DNA from 3 places in the Nocardiopsis sp. CA-288880 genome. Region 2 is predicted to be linked to each of the others. Evidence: predicted binding sites of a transcription regulator. Region 2 holds the regulator's gene; each other region holds the start of a gene.

Region 1 (5,841 bases), 2.6 Mb from region 2:
CGTGGCGCTGATGTCGACCCCCTCGTCCACGACGGCGAGGTCCACCTCCACGCCGTGCACGGCGATGGGGTGGCACAGCGGCACCAGGTCGGGGGTGCGCTTGGCCCCCTGGATGCCCGCGATCCGCGCGACGGCCAGCGCGTCGCCCTTGGGCACCGTCCCCCCGCGCAGGGCGGCGACCGCCTCCGCGCCGAGCAGGACGCGGCCGGTGGCCGTGGCCGTGCGCGTGCTCACCCGCTTCTCCGAGACGTCGACCATGCGCGCCGCGCCGGAGGCGTCCAGGTGGGTGAAGCCGGAGGGGTGGTCTGCCCCCTCCGTCCGTGGGGTGTCGCTCATCGGTCCGCCAGCTTCTGCGCTCGTACGCGGAACACGGCCGGGACGGCGGTGTCCGGGCGCGCCGCGGCGCGCCATCCACGACCGTACGGCACCCCGGCGACGGTCCGCCCACCGATCCGCGAACTCCCGGACCGCCGCACCCGGGGGAGGCCGGACGCGCGGGCCGCCCCTCAGGCGGGATCGGGGAGGCGCACCACGTCGACGGCGCCGCCCGCGGCCAGCTCCGTGGTCTCCTCCGGCACGACGATCAGCGCGTTGGCCCCCGCGAGCGCGGAGAGCTGGTGGGAGTCCTGGCGCAGGGCCGGGGACACCGTGGGGGCGGCCTCGCGCCCGTGCGGCGACTCCTCCAGGACGCCGCGCAGGTAGGAGCGGCGGCCCTTCGGCGAGGTCACGGGGGCGGTGAGGACCGCGCGCGCGGTCGGCAGCCCCCGGGGGTCGAGCCCGCGCAGGCGGCGCAGCGCGGGGAGGACGAAGATCTGGAACGACACGAAGGCGCTCACGGGGTTGCCCGGGAGGGTGACGATCGGGGTCCGGTCCGGGCCGATCGCGCCGAAGCCCTGGGGCTTGCCCGGCTGCATCGCCACCTGGGTGAACTCCACGGTGCCCTCACGCGTGAGCACCTCCTTGACGACGTCGTACGCGCCCATGCTCACACCGCCGGTCGTGATCACGATGTCGGCCCGCACCAGCAGGCCCTCCAGCGTGTCGAGCACCGTGCTGGGGTCGTCCCCGACGAATCCGTGGCGGTGGACCTCGCACCCGGCGTCGCGGGCGGCCGCCGCGATCATGAAGCTGTTGGACTCCCAGATCTGGCCGGGCCCGAGCGGGCGCCCCGGCTCGACCAGCTCCTCACCGGTGGAGAGCACGACGACGCGCGGCCGGGGGTACACGGACACCGAGCGGCGGCCGACGGCCGCCAGCACGCCCATCTCCCCCGCGCCGATCCGCCCGCCCGGCCGGAGCACGACCGCGCCCTCGACCACGTCGCCCCCGGCCGGGCGCACCGCGTTGCCGACGCGGACCGGGCGGTCGACGGCCACCGTGGCCACGCCGCCGTCGGTCCACTCGACCGGCACGACCGCGTCCGCCCCGGAGGGCATCGGGGCGCCGGTCATGATGCGCGCGCACAGGCCCGGGCGGACGGCCGCGGGGGAGGGGTCGCCGGCGGGGATGTCGCCGACCACCGGCAGGCGGACCGGGGCGTCGGCCGTGGCCGGCTCCAGGTCGGCGGCGCACACGGCGTACCCGTCCATGGCCGAGTTGTCGAAGCCCGGCAGCGACACCGGCGAGGTGACGGTCTCGGCGAGCACCGAGCCGTGCGCCCGGAGCAGGTCCAGCTCGGTGGGCTGCGGGTCGGCGATCAGTGCCAGGACGTCGGCGACGTGCTGTTCGACGCTCTTCACGGGGGTTCCTCCGTTGTCGCGGTTCCTGGGGCGGAGCGTCTCCCCTCCCTCAGGAGTTGATGCGCATCCCATTGTCACCACGTCCGGCTCCGTGTGCGCGGCCTCCCGGCGCGGCCGGGCCGTGCCGGGCCCGTGGGCGGGCGCCCCCGGCGCGGGTCAGGGGCGTCCGGCGTCCTGGCGCTCGACGAAGTCGCGCAGCCACGGCAGGAGCTCGTCCGCGAGGTCGGGCCGGCGGCAGGCGAAGTCCACCACCGTGCGGATGTAGTCGGCCTTGTTCCCCGTGTCGTAGCGGCGGCCGCGGAACAGGACGCCGTGCACGGTCCCGCCGTCCTCGGGCTTGCGCCGGGCGAGCTCGCGCAGGGCGTCGGTGAGCTGGATCTCCCCCCCGCGGCCGGGCGGGGTCTCGTGCAGGACGGGGAAGACCGCCGGATCGCAGACGTAGCGGCCGATGATCGCCCAGCGGCTCGGGGCGTGCTCCGGCGCGGGCTTCTCGACCAGGTCGGTGACGGCGACGACGTCCTCCTCGTCGGTGGGCTCGATGCCCGCGCACCCGTACAGGGAGACCTGCTCGGGCTCCACCTCCATGAGGGCGACGACGCTGCCCCCGCGCCTCTCCCGCACCTCGATCATGCGGCGCAGCAGGTCGGCCGACTCGATGAGGTCGTCACCGAGCAGCACGGCGAACGGGTTGTCGCCCACGTGCGCCTCCGCGCACAGGACCGCGTGGCCGAGCCCCCTGGGCTCCCCCTGGCGGACGTAGTGGACCTGGGCGAGGTCGCTGGACTCGCGCACCGAGCGCAGCCGGGCGTCGTCGCCCTTGGCCTCCAGTGCCTCCTCCAGCTCGTAGGCCCTGTCGAAGTGGTCCTCGATGGAGCGCTTGCTGCGTCCCGTGATCATCAGGACGTCCTTGAGGTCGGCGGCGACCGCCTCCTCCACGACGTACTGGATCGCGGGCTTGTCCACGATCGGCAGCATCTCCTTGGGCGTGGCCTTGGTCGCGGGGAGGAACCGCGTGCCCAGGCCGGCCGCGGGCACGACCGCCTTGGTGACGGGCGCGGACGCGGAGGGTCGCTTCTGCTCGGTGGCGTCGTTCATGTCGGCACTTTAGGACAGTCCCCGGCCGTCCCGGCGCCCCGACGCCCGGCCGGGCGCCAAGAAGTCCCCGCTCTTTCGGGCGGCGGAGCGCAAACCGCCACCGGGCGTTCACCGCGCCGGGCAGGCTCCGCCGGACGCGCCCGGACCGTCCCGGCGGGGGCGGCCCCTCGCCGCCCGGTCCGCCCCGCTGCCACACTGGCCCCATGAGCGGGAGCAGCGGTGACGGCGGTCCGTCGGAGAAGGCCCGGCTGCGCGGGGACGTCCTCGCCCGGCGGCGGGCCCGGGGCGCGGAGGAGCGCGCGCGGGTCGGATCGGCGGTCCGGGACACCCTGATGGGCGTCCCGTGGCTCGCCATGGGCGGGACGGTCGCGTGCTACTACTCCGTCGGAGGGGAGCCCGGCACCCGCAAGCTGGTGACGGCCCTGTGGAAGCGCGGCACGTACGTGCTGCTGCCCGTGTTCCTGCCCGGCGGCGACCTGGACTGGGCGGCCTTCGACGGGCCCGAGGGCCTGGCCCCGGCCGGGCACGGCCTGGTGGAGCCCACCGGGCACCGCTACGGCCCCGGGGCGCTCGCCCGGGCGGACGCCGTGGTCTGCCCCGCCCTCGCCGTGGACCGGAGCGGGAACCGGCTCGGCCGGGGCGCCGGCTGCTACGACCGCGCACTCGCGCACAAGGGCCCGCACACCCCGGCGATCGCCCTGGTGCACGACGACGAGCTCGTGGACTCCCTGCCCGCCGAGCCGCACGACCGGCCGGTGGACGCCGTCCTCACACCCGGCGGCGGCCTGCGCGTGTTCGCGGGCGGGGTGTGGCCCGGAGGACGCGACACCGTGTGACGCGGGTCCTCCCCGCGGGGGCGCCCCCGCGGGGAGGACCGGTCCGGGAGCGGGGCCCGCGCGGTCGGCCGGGGCGTCCTTCCCGGCCCGTGACGGCGGGGATTATCCCGCCCGGGCCGGGCGTTGTCCCTGGCGGTCGCGCCCCGGCGACGCCACCGTTCCGGCACCTGGGCCGCTGCCGCGCGCGCTCGGCGCGAGGTGCTGTCGCGGCTCCGGTCGGCGAGCGCGTACTATTTAGCAGTCAAAGGGCGAGAGTGCCAGCAAGGAGGACCCGGAACAGTGCCTACGTACCAGTACGCGTGCACCGAGTGCGGCGCCCAGATGGAGGTCGTGCAGAGCTTCAGCGACGACGCGCTGACCGTCTGCCCCGAGTGCGAGGGACGCCTGCGCAAGGTGTACTCCGCCGTGGGGATCGTCTTCAAGGGCTCCGGCTTCTACCGCACCGACAGCGGCAAGACCTCCAACAGCTCCGTCCTGACCGGGTCCAACGCCGGTTCCGGCGACGGCAAGGACTCCGGTTCCTCCGAGTCCGGCGGCACCGCCTCCTCCGGCACGGACGCCAAGAGCTCCTCCGGCGACTCGGGCTCCAAGGCGGGCACCGGCGCCGGCACGAGCACCAGCACCAGCACCAGCACGACCAGCAGCACCGCCGCCGCGGCGGGTTAGCCGCAGGGCCGTTGACCGACGCAGCGCCGCCGAACACTCGGCGGCGCTCGGCACGTCCGGCCTGTGGACAACGGCCGCACGGCCCCGCCGCGGCCTAGCGTTGGAACATGACCAGCGCACCACCCCCCTACCGGCACCGCCGGGCGCTCACCCGCCTGCTGGACCGGCACCGGCGCGTCGTCGCCGCCCTCCTCGCGGCCGCCGCGCTCCTCGGCGCCGTGCTGGCGGTACGCCCGCCTCCGGAGCCGACCGGCCTCGTCCTCGTCGCCGCGAGGGACCTCGACGCCACGTCACCGCTCGCCGCGGACGACCTCGCCCCGCGCCCCCTGCCCTCCGACGCGGTGCCGGACGGCGCGCTCCCGGCCGACACGGAGGCGGCGGGCCTCTCCCTCACGTCCCCGGTGCGCCGGGGCGAGGTGATCACCGACGCCCGCCTCTCCGACCCTCCCGCGGGCCCGTACGGGCCCGGCCTGGTGGCCGTCCCCGTACGGGTCTCCGACCCCGGTGCGGTCGGGCTCCTCTCCCCCGGCAGCCGGGTGGACGTCCTCGCCGCGGGGAGCCCCGACGAGTTCGCCCCGGTGCGCGCGGGGCCCGCCGTGGAGGTGGTCAGCGACCGCCCCGTCCTCGCCCTTCCGGCCGAGTCCGACCGGGGAGGCGGGGGAGGCGCGCTGATCCTCATCGCCGCGACGCCCGCGGAGGCCCGGAGCCTGGCGGGCCACGCCACGGCGTCACGCCTGTCCATCACCATTCGCGGTTGACCGATGACGTGTGGTGGTGAAAGCTGGCGGGCGCCGGTGAGCGCCCCTCGGACGCCCCGGCTCTCCCACACACATCGAGTACGTAGGGCTGTTCCATGGAAGGCTTCAAGAAGTTCCTGCTCCAGGGAAACCTGGTGCAGCTGGCGGTCGCGGTCGTGATCGGCACGGTCTTCGCCAACCTCATCACCGCGTTCACCGAGGGGTTCATCACCCCGCTGATCGGGATCTTCGGCGGCATCCCCACGTTCGGGGACCTCTACTTCGAGATCAACGGCAGCCGGTTCATGTACGGCTCGTTCATCGACGCCCTGATCTCGTTCCTGATCACCGCCGCGGTCCTGTACTTCCTGATCGTCCTGCCGCTCGGCAAGCTCATGGAGAGGTTCGTCAAGGCCGAGGAGGCCACCACCCGCGCCTGCCCCTACTGCTGCGTCGACATCGACAAGAAGGCGTCCCGGTGCTCCCACTGCACGAGCGAGGTCGCGCCGGAGACCGTCTGACCGCTCCGGGGCCGCGGACCGTCCGGTCCCCGCGGGCCCCGGGGCCGCCCGGCCGTTCCCGGACCGGGGCACGGCCCCTCCTCCCGGCCGCGCGGGAGGCCGTGAACGGCCCGGACACGGGTCGGGGGCGGCCCGTACGGGCCGCCCCCGGGGGTCATCCGCTGTACTCCCAGTGCCAGGGCTCGAAGGGGCTGGACTTCGCCCAGGCGGGATGGTGCCAGCCGAAGTCGGCCCCGTTGGTCTCCAT
Region 2 (5,841 bases):
CCGGCCCCCTCCGGCGTTCCCGCGGCGTGCGCCGCGCCGCTACTTGACCCAGTCGACGTTGACCGGGTAGCGGTACCACTCGCCGCGGTTGGCCGCGGTGCCCGCCAGGATGCCGAACACCACGGCCAGCACCCACAGGACCAGGCTCAGGAGCCCGCCGATGAGGATGAACGACAGCGGGATCGAGATGACGTAGCCGATGGTCAGCAGGATCTGGAAGTTCAGCGCCTGCGCCGACTGGTGGCGGAGGAAGGGCGACTCGTCCTTCTTCACCAGGTACATGATCAGCGGGACGAGGAAGCCCAGCACGATCCCGCTGAGGTGGGTCAGGAGCGCCGTCGTGCGCTCCTCGGAGTTGGGCTGACCGGTCGTCGCCGACGACTGGCCGTAGCCCCCGTGGGGCGGGTAGCCGGGGGGCGGATAGCCGCCCTGCTGGTAGCCGCCGGTCTGCTCCTGGTACCCGGGCTGCCCGGGATAGCCGGGCGGACCCTGGTAGCCGCCCGGATCCTGGTGTCCGGGGTAGCCGGGCGGCGGGTACCCGCCGGGCTGTCCGGGGTGGCCGCCGCCCGGGTACCCCGAGGGGTCCTGAGGGGGCGGCGGGTATCCGCCGGACCCGCCGGGGGGCGGATAGCCGCCCGACCGGCCCCCGGAGCCGTCGTCGCGGCCGGTCGGGTCCCCCTGGCCGTAGGGGTCCTCTGGCGGGTTGTTCGGGTACGACATGGTGGTTCCTTCGGGTGGACTCGCTCGGACCGTGCTTCGGGACGGCCTCACTTCAGCAGGCGGATGCTGACCGGGTAGCGGTACCAGGTCCCCTTGTTGGCGCCGTTGGCGCCCATGACCCCGAACACGATCGACACGATCCAGACGACCGCGATGAGGAGGGATCCGATCCAGGACAGTCCTGGGAAGAAGATACCCAGACCGATGAAGACGACCCAGGCGAAGACGTACGGGATCAGCAGCGTGATCTGGAAGTTCGCCGCCTCCGAGGCGTGGTGCCGGACGAACGGCGACTGGTTGCGCTTGGCGAGGTAGACCGCGAGGGGCGGGATCCAGCCGAAGCAGGCGATCACGAAGCCCGAGAGGTGGGCGAGCATGGCCACCAGCGTGCTGTTGTCGTTCCCCTGGGCGGGCGGCTGCGGCTGGCCGTGGGCGGCCTGAGCCCCGGGGTACTGCGGCTGCTGGGGATGTCCGTAGGCCTGCGGATGCTGCGCGTGGTCGGGCTGGGGGACGTACCCCTGCGGACCGCCGGCCGGCTGGCCGTAGGGCTGCTGGGGCTGTGCCTGGTGGGGGTGCCCGTAGGGCTGCTGTGCCTGCTGACCGTAGTCCTGGTGGCCCTGGTCGGGCTGGGGGGCGTAGGGGGGCTGGCCGCCGGTCGGCTGTGCGTAGCCGGGGTGGGGCTGCTGCCCGTACGCGGGCTGGGCCCCCGAGGGCTGCCCGTACGCGGGTTGTTCGCCCGAGGGCCGGCCGTACGGGGGCTGTGCCTGGTCGGGCTGGGGGGCGTAGGGGGGCTGGCCGCCGGAGGGCTGTCCGTGGCCCGGGTGGGGCTGCTGCCCGTACGCGGGCCCGCCGTAGGGCTGCTGGGGCGGTTGTCCGTAGCCGGGCTGTCCACCGGGCTGTGCCTGGTCGGGCTGGGGGGCGTAGGGGGGCTGGCCGCCGGAGGGCTGTTCGTGGCCCGGGTGGGACTGCTGCCCGTACGCGGGCTGGGCCCCCGAGGGCTGCCCGTACGCGGGCTGGGCCCCCGAGGGCTGCCCGTACGCGGGCTGGGCCCCCGAGGGCTGCCCGTACGGGGGCTGTGCCTGGTCGGGCTGCGGGGCGTACGGGGACCGGCCGTCCGACGGCTGCCCGTACCCGGGCTGCTGCGGACGGCCCTCACCCCGGGGGTCGTGCTCCTGCTGCCCGCCGTCCGGCTGCCCGGGCTGCCGGTCCTGGTCGGGGTCCTCCGGGGACGGGGGGTTCGTCGGGGTCTCGCTCATGCTCTTCCTTGGCTCCGCTCATGAGTGGCGGTTCTTGTACTCTCGCTCGTACCGACGACCGCGCGGGGCCGGAGGCGGGCGACCGCGGCGCCGGACACCGGGTGTCCGGACCGCGCCCTGGGCAGAATCCTAGGTCCTGGGGCCGCACCGGCGCGAAAACGGCCCGGTCACGGGTGGGCGCCCCGACCCGGCGACGGGTCCCGGGGCTCGTCCGGGTGGGGCCCCGTGACGAAGTCGATGAGCTCCTCCACGCGTCCGAGCAGCGAGGGCTCCAGATCAGCATAGGTACGGACCGATCCGAGGATCCTGCGCCACGCCTCACCGGTCTCCATCCGCCACCCGAGGGCCTCGACGACGCCCTCCTTCCAGGGGCGCCCGCGCGGAACCTCCGGCCAGGCCCCGATCCCCACGGCGCCCGGCCGCACCGCCTGCCAGACGTCGACGTAGGGGTGGCCGGCGACCAGCACGTGCTCCCCGTGCACCCGCTCGGCGATCCGGCTCTCCTTGGACCCGGGGACCAGGTGGTCGACGAGGACGCCCAGGCGGCGGCCCGGGCCGGGGGAGAAGTCCGCCACGATCGAGGGCAGGTCGTCGACGCCCTCCAGGAACTCGACGGCGATCCCCTCGATGCGGAGGTCGTGGCCCCAGACCTTCTCCACGAGTTCGGCGTCGTGCGCGCCCTCCACGTAGATCCTGCTCCCGCGCGCCGTGCGCGCGGCGGCCCCGGGCACCGCCACCGAGCCGGACGCGCTCCGCAGGGGCCCCCGCGGCGCGGGCGCGGGGCGCACCAGGGTCACGGGTCTCCCGTCGAGCAGGAAGGCGGCCGGGCCGAGGTCGAACACCCTGCGGCGCCCCGCGCGGTCCTCCAGGGTCACGCTGGACCTGTCCCACGCCACGACCGCTCCGCAGAAGGCCTCGTCGGCGTCCTCCACGACCAGGTCCCGACTCAGGGCGACCTCGCGCACGGCCCCCTTACGGGGCAGCCGCCAGTCGCCTGCGAGCACGTCGCGGCCGTAGCGGCCGGTTCCCTTGGTAGCCACGGTCGTGCAGTCTACTGGGGGAGGGTGTCGGTTCATCCGCGCCGTGGCGCACGTCGCCGCGCCGGAGGGAAGATCCGGCGCCTCCGCCGGTGTTACCGCCGAGGGGTAGCCGTCCGGGTTTGCGGCCGGGCATAGAATTAGCACTGAGGACCCCGGAGTGCCAGGAGGTGGCGAGTTGCTGGACGAGCGCAAGCTCGCTGTCCTGCGAGCGGTCGTGGAGGACTTCGTCAACACGAACGAGCCCGTCGGCTCCAGGGCGCTGGCCGACCGGCACAGGCTCGGGGTCTCTCCCGCGACCATCCGCAACGACATGGTCGCGCTGGAGGAGGACGGGTACATCGCCCAGCCCCACACCAGCGCGGGACGCGTGCCCACGGACAAGGGGTACCGGCTCTTCGTCGACCGGCTCTCCTCCGTCAAGCCCCTGTCGGCGCCGGAGCGCCGCGCCATCGAGTCCTTCCTCGCCGGAGCGGTGGACCTGGACGAGATCGTCGCGCGGACCGTGCGGCTCCTCGCGCAGCTCACCCGCCAGGTCGCGATCGTGCAGTACCCGTCGCTGACCCGTTCCTCGGTCCAGCACGTCGAGCTGGTCCCCCTGGGGGGCCAGCGGGTCATGATGGTCGTGATCACCGACACGGGCAGGGTCGAGCAGCGCGTCATCGACGGCCTCGGCGAGGTCAACGGAACCGCGGTCAACGACCTGCGCTCCATGCTCAACCGCGCCATCTCCGGTCTCCACCTCGGAGAGGTGCCCGACGCGGTGGAGGACCTGCCCGCGCAGGTCCCGCCCGAACACCGCCAGATGGCGGTGGCCGTCCTCTCCGTCCTGCTGGAGAGCCTCGTCGAACGGCACGAGGAGAAGATCGTCCTCGCGGGGACGGCCAACCTCGCCGCCGTGGACTTCGCCGCCAGCCTGCGGGACGTCCTGGAGGCGCTGGAAGAGAACATGGTCCTCATCCGTTTGCTGGGTGAGGCGAAGGACCCGTCAATGCTCACGGTGCGCATCGGCGCGGAGAACTTCCACGAGGGTCTCCGGTCCACCTCCATCGTCTCGGCCGACTACGGTGTGGGAAACCAGTCGCTCGCCAAGATCGGTGTCGTGGGGCCCACCCGGATGGACTATCCGGGAACAATGGGAGCGGTACGCGCCGTGGCTCGGTATGTCGGACAGATTTTGGCAGGACAGTAACTCAGTGGCCAGAGACTATTACCAGGTTCTCGGGGTGCGTCGCGACGCGTCCAAGGACGAGATCAAGAAGGCGTACCGGAGGCTCGCGCGCGAGCTCCATCCGGACATCAACCCCGACCCCGCGACCCAGGAGCGCTTCAAGGAGGTGACCCAGGCCTACGAGGTCCTCTCCGACGAGAACAAGCGCCGGATGTTCGACATGGGCCAGGACCCCTACGCTCCCGGCGGTGGCGGCGCGGGAGGCTTCGGCGGCGGGGGCGGGTTCGCCTTCGACGACATCATGAACGCCTTCTTCGGCGGCGGCCAGCCCGGCGGGCGCGGCCCCCGGGAACGGGTCCGGCGCGGGCGCAGCATCAAGATCCGGGTCGAACTGGACCTGGTGGAGACCGCGTTCGGGGTCAGCAAGGAGATCACCTTCCCCACCGCGATCCTGTGCGAGACGTGCCAGGGCGAGGGGACCGCGGCCGGTTCGCACCGCACCACGTGCGAGATGTGCCACGGCCAGGGCGAGGTCTCCCAGGTGACGAGGTCCTTCCTGGGCCAGGTCATGACCTCCCGCCCCTGCCCGCAGTGCTCGGGCCAGGGCTCGGTCATCACCAACCCCTGCGGCGACTGCGCGGGGGAGGGCCGGGTGCGCGAGAAGGTCACCCGTACCGTCAAGATCCCGGCCGGCGTCGACGACGGCACCCGGATCCAGCTCGCCGGAGAGGGCGAGGTCGGCCCCAACGGCGGCCCGCGCGGCGACATCATCCTGGAGATCATCCAGCGTCCCCACCCGACCTTCGAGCGGCGCGGCGACGACCTGCACTGCACGGTGACGGTCCCCATGACGGCCGCCGCGCTGGGCGCGTCCTTCGCCTTCGACACCCTGGACGGGACCGAGAACATCGATCTGCGGCCGGGCACCAACTCCGGCCACGTCATCACCCTGTCCAACAAGGGCGTCACGCACCTGGACGGGGGAGGCAGGGGCGACCTGCGCATCCGCGTCGACGTGGAGACCCCGGGCAAGCTCGACGAGGAGCAGGAGAACCTCCTCCGCAAGTTCGCCGAGCTGCGCGGCGAGGACCAGTCCCCGGGGCGGTTCAGCCCCGGGCACGGCGGCCTCTTCGCCAAGCTCCGCGACGCCTTCGGCGCGAAGTGACACCCCCCGTCTTCCTGGTCGGGACCGCCGCGCTGGCGGCCGACCGGGTGACGGTGGACGGCCCCGAGGGGCACCACGCCGCCGTCGTGCGGCGCATCAGGGAGGGCGAGACCGTCGACCTGTCCGACGGTCTCGGCCTGCGTGCCCGGTGCACGGTGTCCGCCGTGGGCAGGGACCACGTCGTCTGCACGGTGGTGGAGCGCCGGGAGGAACCCGCGCCGCGTCCCCGCCTGACCGTGGTCCAGGCGCTGCCCAAGGGCGACCGCGGCGAACTGGCCGTGGAGATGATGACCGAGGCCGGGGTGGACACGATCGTGCCCTGGGCCGCCGAGCGCTCCGTCACCCGATGGAAGGGCGACCGGGCGGCCAAGGCGCTGGCCAAGTGGCGGGCCACCGCGAGGGAGTCGGCCAAGCAGGCGCGGCGGGGGCGGCTGCCCCTGGTCGAGGACCTCGCGGACCGGTCCGCCGTGGCCGGGCTGCTGTCCGGAGCCG
Region 3 (5,841 bases), 2.6 Mb from region 2:
ACGTCGTCGTAGGTCAACCCCGGCGGCAGCAGTTTGTCCCCGTAGTCGCTGTACTCCTGGCCCATGACACAACCTCCGCTTTCCCGGCACACCTGCGCGGTTTCGCCCCCGCGTGTCGTCTCATCCTAGGTCGTCGCCCTGTGCGGCCCCGGTGGAATGAGGTGTTTGACCCGTCACCCCGGCCCGAAAGTGAGCGGTATCACGGTTTGGGGGCGTGCTCGGACGGACCTGTCCGCCCCTTGCCTCCGCACAACACCGGCCGGCGCCCCGGGCTTCCCGCGGGAGGGGCGGAGGGGCCGCCCGCCGGAGGCCGGGACGGCCACGGGCGGCCACCCGGCGAAGGACCGGGCGTCCACGGGCGGCCGTTCACCGGAGCGGCCGGGCAGCACGAAGGGGCCGGTCGCCGGAGGGGCCGGGGATCAAGGGCGGCCACCCGCCGGAGGGCGGGGCGACGGGGCGGGGCCGGCGCGCGGTGCGGCGCGCTCAGTGCCAGCCGGAGCTGCGGCGTCCGGCCCGGCCGGGGTAGCGGCAGCGGCCGTGGACCCGCGGGCGGTCGGGGCACACGCGGCGCCCGGGACGGGGGCGTCCGCCGTGTTCAGGGGAGGAGGCGGTTCGCCACGGCCACCTGCCGAAGCCGAGCGATAGCTCGGTGCTGGGCGACCCGTACCGCGCCCGCCGACATTCCCAGTACATGTCCCGTCTCATCCGCTGTCAGTCCTGCGATCACCCTCATGACCAGGAGCTTGCGCTGCTGTTCCGGCAGCTCGTCCAGGAGCTCCCTCGCTCGCTGGGCCTCGATCACCCGCACCGCCGACTCCTCCGGGCCCGGGTCGTCGTCCGGCTGCTCGGGCACCGCGTCGGTGGGCACCGTCTCCACCCTGCCCGCGACGCGCAGGGTGTCGGCGACCTTGTGGGCGGCGATGCCGAACACGAAGGCCGCGAAGGGGCGGCCCCGGTCCTGGTAGCGCGGTACGGCCGAGAGCAGCGCGATGCAGACTTCCTGCGCCACGTCGTCGGAGTAGTGGGCCAGGCCCGAGACCCGTGCGAGGCGTGCGTGGCAGTACCTGACCACCATGGGCCGGACCGCGCGCAACAGCGAGTCCATGGCCCCGTCGTCCCCCCGGACGGCGAGCGAGCCCAGATGGTTCAACCCTGTGTCGCGGGCGGCGGAGTCCGCCTGCCCGTGTGTTCCTGGCCGCTGCGCGGTAGCGCCCCCCCGGGCGCCTGCATCCGTCACGTTAGGAATGATGCCCCCACTGCGGGACCCAACCGCTCCAATCGCCAACTACGGAATGGTCACGTTTTGGGAAAAACGTCCGAAAACGCCACACACTCCAGAGGGAAAAGAGGGGCTCACGTGGTAGTGCGCGGGGGCGGGACACCGACGTGTCCCGCCCCCGGGCCGGATTCGCACCCGACCCGTCACCGGGTCCGGGGCGTGGGGTCAGTGACCGTGGCCGTGGCCGTGGTCGTCCGCCTCCTCCTCGGGCTTGTCCGCCACCAGGACCTCGGTGGTCAGGAGCATGCCCGCGATGGACGCGGCGTTCTGGACGGCGGAGCGGGAGACCTTGACCGGGTCCAGGATGCCCTGGGCGGTCAGGTCGCCGTAGGTGCCCTTGGCGGCGTTGTAACCGTGGCCGACCTCCAGCTCGGAGATCCGGTGGGTCACGACGTAGCCCTCGGCGCCCGCGTTCTCCGCGATCCACCGGGCGGGCTCGACCAGGGCGCGGCGCACGATCGCCACACCGGTGGCCTCGTCGCCGGTCAGCCCGAGGTCGTCCAGGGCGGACGCCGCGTGCACCAGGGAGGCCCCGCCGCCGGCGACGATGCCCTCCTCGATGGCCGCGCGGGTCGCCGAGATGGCGTCCTCCAGGCGGTGCTTCTTCTCCTTGAGCTCCACCTCGGTGGCGGCGCCGACGCGCAGGACGGACACGCCGCCCGCGAGCTTGGCCAGGCGCTCCTGGAGCTTCTCGCGGTCCCAGTCGGAGTCGCTCGCCTCGATCTCCTTGCGGATCTGGCGCACGCGGTCGTCGATCTCGGACTGCTCGCCCGCACCGTCCACGATGGTGGTCGCGTCCTTCGTGATGACGGTGCGGCGGGCGCTGCCCAGCGCGTCGAGTTCGGCGTTCTCCAGGGTCAGGCCGACCTCCTCGGCGATGACCTGGCCGCCGGTGAGGACGGCGATGTCCTGGAGCATGGCCTTGCGGCGCTCGCCGAAGCCGGGCGCCTTGACGGCGGCGACGTTGAGCGTGCCCCGGATCTTGTTGAGCACCAGGGCGCCCAGCGCGTCGCCGTCGATGTCCTCGGCGATGATCAGGAGCGGCTTCTTGCTCTGGACGACCTTCTCCAGCAGGGGCAGCAGCTCGTTGAGGCTGCTGATCTTCCCCTGGTTGATGAGGATGAGGGCGTCCTCCAGCACCGCCTCCTGGCGGTCGCCGTCGGTGACGAAGTAGGGCGAGACGTAGCCCTTGTCGAACTGGAGCCCCTCGGTGAAGTCGAGGTCCATCCCGAAGGTGGGGGCCTCCTCCACCGTGATGACGCCGTCCTTGCCGACCTTGTCGAACGCCTCGGCGATCAGGTCGCCGATCTGGGCGTCCTGGGCGGAGTTGGTCGCCACGTAGGCGATGTCCTCGCGCTCCTCGACGGGGCGGGCGCGCTCCAGGAGGATCTCGGAGACGCGGGCGGCCGCGGCGTCGATGCCCCTCTTGAGGGCGAGCGGGGAGGCGCCGGAGGTGACGCTGCGCAGACCCTCGCGGACCAGGGCCTGGGCCAGGACGGTCGCGGTGGTGGTGCCGTCACCGGCGGCGTCGTTGGTCTTGGTGGCGACCTCCTTGACCAGCTGGGCGCCCAGGTTCTCGTACGGGTCGTCCAGCTCGATCTCACGGGCGACGGTCACGCCGTCGTTCGTGATGGTGGGGGCGCCGAACTTCTTGTCGATGACGACGTTGCGGCCGCGCGGACCGAGCGTCACCTTGACGGCGTTGGCGAGGCGGTCGACGCCCCGCTCGAGGGCGCGGCGGGCGTCGTCCTCGAACTCCAGGATCTTCGGCATGTGGGTGCTTCCTCTTGAGGCTCGTATAAAACGAGCATCCCGCCCCGCCCGGCGTTATGCCGACCGGTGCGGGATGCCTGGCTCCGAGCCCGGTGGACCGGGCCCCGTCGAGACCTACTTCTCGACGACCGCGAGCAGGTCGCGGGCGGAGAGGACCAGGTACTCCTGGCCGTCGTACTTGACCTCGGTGCCGCCGTACTTGCTGTAGAGGACGACGTCGCCGACCTTCACGTCCAGCGGGATGCGCTTGTCGCCCTCGTCGTCCCAACGGCCGGGGCCCACGGCGAGGATCTCGCCCTCCTGGGGCTTCTCCTTGGCGGTGTCCGGGATGACCAGACCGGAAGCGGTGGTCTGCTCGGCCTCCAGCGTCCTGACCACGACGCGGTCCTCGAGCGGCTTCAGCACGGTCTTGGTGGCGGTCGACACGGTGTGACCTCCCCCTTCAAGGTTTCGGTGTACTGGCTCCGGTCCGCGCTGGCACGCGGACCGACTGCGAAAAAGGGGCGACAGAGGCGGCCTGTCGTCGCGGGTGCCAGACCGGCGTCGTCGCGATTAGCACTCTACCCCTGAGAGTGCCAGAATGGAAATGCGACCGTGACCCCCGGTCGGGGACTTCCGTGAGGAGCCGGACATCCGGCCCCGCGCCGCGGCGGCCCCACGACGCGCGGGGCGTCCGGGTCCGCCGACGCAGACCGCCCTTCGATGTCCGAGGTGAACCCCATGCGCGTGCCCGCCTTCGAGGCGCTGCTCTCCGACGCGGGCCGGGAGGTGCTGGCGGGCGTCGATCCGGGGAGCGCGGTCCGGGACCAGCTCGGCACGGCGTCCCTGCTGCGGTCCGACCCGCGCGTGGCGGCCCTGGACCCTGATCTGCCCGTCTCGGATCTGGTCAACGCGCTCCTGACCCAGGTCTCCCTCCGCGAGCGCGGCCGGGCCAAGTTCGGCGACGCGGCGGGGCGGATGTTCTTCACGCCCAACGGCCTGGAGCAGTCCACCCGGCGCGTCGTGGCCGAGTACCGGGCGGGACGGACCGCCGCGGTCGCGGGGGCGGCGGGCGGCTTCGCGGGCGACCTGTGCTGCGGGATCGGCGCGGACCTGCTGGCGCTGGCCGGGCGCGGCGTCGCCGTGGAGGGCGTGGACTCCGACCCGCTGACGGTGGCGGTCGCCCGCGCCAACATCGGGGCCCTCGGACTGTCGGACCTGGCGCGGGTCCGCGAGGGCGAGGTCGGCGCGTCGGCGGCCGGCCGCTACCCGCTGCTGTTCTGCGACCCGGCCAGGCGCGGCGGGCGCGGCCGGGTGTTCGACCCGGCCGCCTACTCCCCCCCGTGGGACGTGGCGACGGGGCTGGCCGGGGCCGCGGAGGCCGCCTGCCTGAAGGCGGCTCCGGGCATCCCGCACGAGGCGCTGCCCGAGGACGCCTCCGCCGAGTGGATCTCGGTGGACGGGGAGCTCAAGGAGACGGCCCTGTGGTTCGGCGCCCTGGCGGAGGACGCGGGGGCCCGGCGGCGCGCCACGGTCCTGCACGAGCGCGAGGGCCTGCTGGCCCGGGAGGGGGCGGCCGCGCACCTGGACGCCGACCCCGGGGCGGGGCCGGCGCCCGTGGCCCCGGCCCGGCGCTACCTGTACGACCCGGACCCGGCCGTGGTGCGGTCGCACCTGGTGGCGGAGGCGGCGGCGCGGGTGGACGGCGCGCTGCTGGACGAGCGGATCGCCTACTTCACCGCGGACACGGCGGCCGTGTCGCCGCTGTGGCGGGTGCTGGAGGTGGTGGAGATGCTGCCGTTCTCCTTGAAGCGCCTGAGGTTTGCGGTGCGGGCGCTGGACGCCGGGACGGTAACGATCAAGAAACGCGGATCGGCCGTGGACACGGAGAAGCTGCGCCGTGATCTGCGGGCGTCGGGCCCGGAGTCGGTGACCGTGGTCCTCACCAGGATCGGCGACCGGCCCTTCTGCCTGCTGTGCCGCGAGGTCGGGGCCCCCTCCCCGGTGTGACCCCCCGTCGGCGGCCCGTGGGCGCCCGGGCCCCCGGTGCGCCCGGCGGCGGGGGCGGGGACCCCAGATCGTTACCTCTCTCACCCAGATCTTCCGCCGTCCCCTGGGGGCGCAGGGACCCAGGTCGTTAAACTGACGACCGCTGCAGTCCTTCCCTTCTCATGGATTCACCCGGAAGACTCGTGTGAGCGGCCCGCCCCGCGATGCGGTCGGATCTCGGGCCTTGCGCCGTACATATACGGACAGTCACACTCCAGTCACGATGGGGCGGTAACCGCCGCGGGAGCGCCGCCCGCCCGGGGACCATCGAGAACCCGACCCGTCCGGAACCGTCCACTCCCCCGCATGGGTACGGGAGCGCCAGAACCAAAGGAGCACCTCGGTGGAACAGACCAATCACAACTTCCTCAACGGGGGAGGTCAGTCCGGTGTCTCCGACCGGATGCGTGACCTGCTCTCCCAGGCCGCCCAGGAGCACGTCTCCGAGCAGAAGTCGCAGGGCGCCGTCAGCGAGGAGATGCGCCAGCGCCTCGAGGGGATGGAGTGGCTGCTCCGCGAACTGCGCGAGCGCGAGCTCACCTCCCTCGCCGAGTCCGTCACCACGGTCAACGGGCGCATCGACGACTTCCTCGCCCGCCCGCCGGAATGGGCCGAGACCCTCGCCGAGCACATCGAGGTCGTCGGCCAGCAGGTCAAGCCGCTGTCGGACATGCCCTCCCTGCGGGCCGACACCCAGCGCATCGCCGGACACCTGGACACCGTGCTCACCCGCCTCCAGCGGATGGCCGAGACCGGCGACC

Evidence for each region. The regulator HrcA, encoded in region 2, represses chaperone genes, less so after heat shock. The targets are predictions, from matches to a motif close to TTGGCACTCTCNNNNNGAGAGTGCCAA.
Region 1: ACQPYD_RS03515 (FmdB family zinc ribbon protein) is a predicted target of HrcA. The motif match lies at 3,905-3,931, and genes of this name have one in related genera.
Region 3: groES (co-chaperone GroES) is a predicted target of HrcA. The motif match lies at 3,605-3,631, and genes of this name have one in related genera.

What each region holds. Positions count from the first base shown of each region.
Region 1 is NZ_CP192105.1:776,367-782,207, reverse strand. It holds gene moaC (cyclic pyranopterin monophosphate synthase MoaC) at 1-336, opposite strand, end outside; gene glp (molybdotransferase-like divisome protein Glp) at 507-1,739, opposite strand; gene galU (UTP--glucose-1-phosphate uridylyltransferase GalU) at 1,896-2,834, opposite strand; gene ACQPYD_RS03520 (5-formyltetrahydrofolate cyclo-ligase) at 3,038-3,670, shown strand; gene ACQPYD_RS03515 (FmdB family zinc ribbon protein) at 3,950-4,336, shown strand; gene ACQPYD_RS03510 (SAF domain-containing protein) at 4,444-5,094, shown strand; gene ACQPYD_RS03505 (MscL family protein) at 5,190-5,594, shown strand; gene ACQPYD_RS03500 (D-alanyl-D-alanine carboxypeptidase family protein) at 5,749-5,841, opposite strand, start outside.
Region 2 is NZ_CP192105.1:5,797,663-5,803,503, reverse strand. It holds gene ACQPYD_RS25135 (DUF4870 domain-containing protein) at 40-720, opposite strand; gene ACQPYD_RS25130 (DUF4870 domain-containing protein) at 768-1,097, opposite strand; gene ACQPYD_RS25125 (DUF3097 domain-containing protein) at 2,144-3,016, opposite strand; gene hrcA (heat-inducible transcriptional repressor HrcA) at 3,192-4,205, shown strand; gene dnaJ (molecular chaperone DnaJ) at 4,210-5,349, shown strand; gene ACQPYD_RS25110 (16S rRNA (uracil(1498)-N(3))-methyltransferase) at 5,346-5,841, shown strand, end outside.
Region 3 is NZ_CP192105.1:853,117-858,957, reverse strand. It holds gene guaB (IMP dehydrogenase) at 1-65, opposite strand, end outside; gene ACQPYD_RS03880 (sigma-70 family RNA polymerase sigma factor) at 596-1,150, opposite strand; gene groL (chaperonin GroEL) at 1,445-3,052, opposite strand; gene groES (co-chaperone GroES) at 3,167-3,478, opposite strand; gene ACQPYD_RS03865 (THUMP-like domain-containing protein) at 3,773-5,041, shown strand; gene ACQPYD_RS03860 (hypothetical protein) at 5,424-5,841, shown strand, end outside.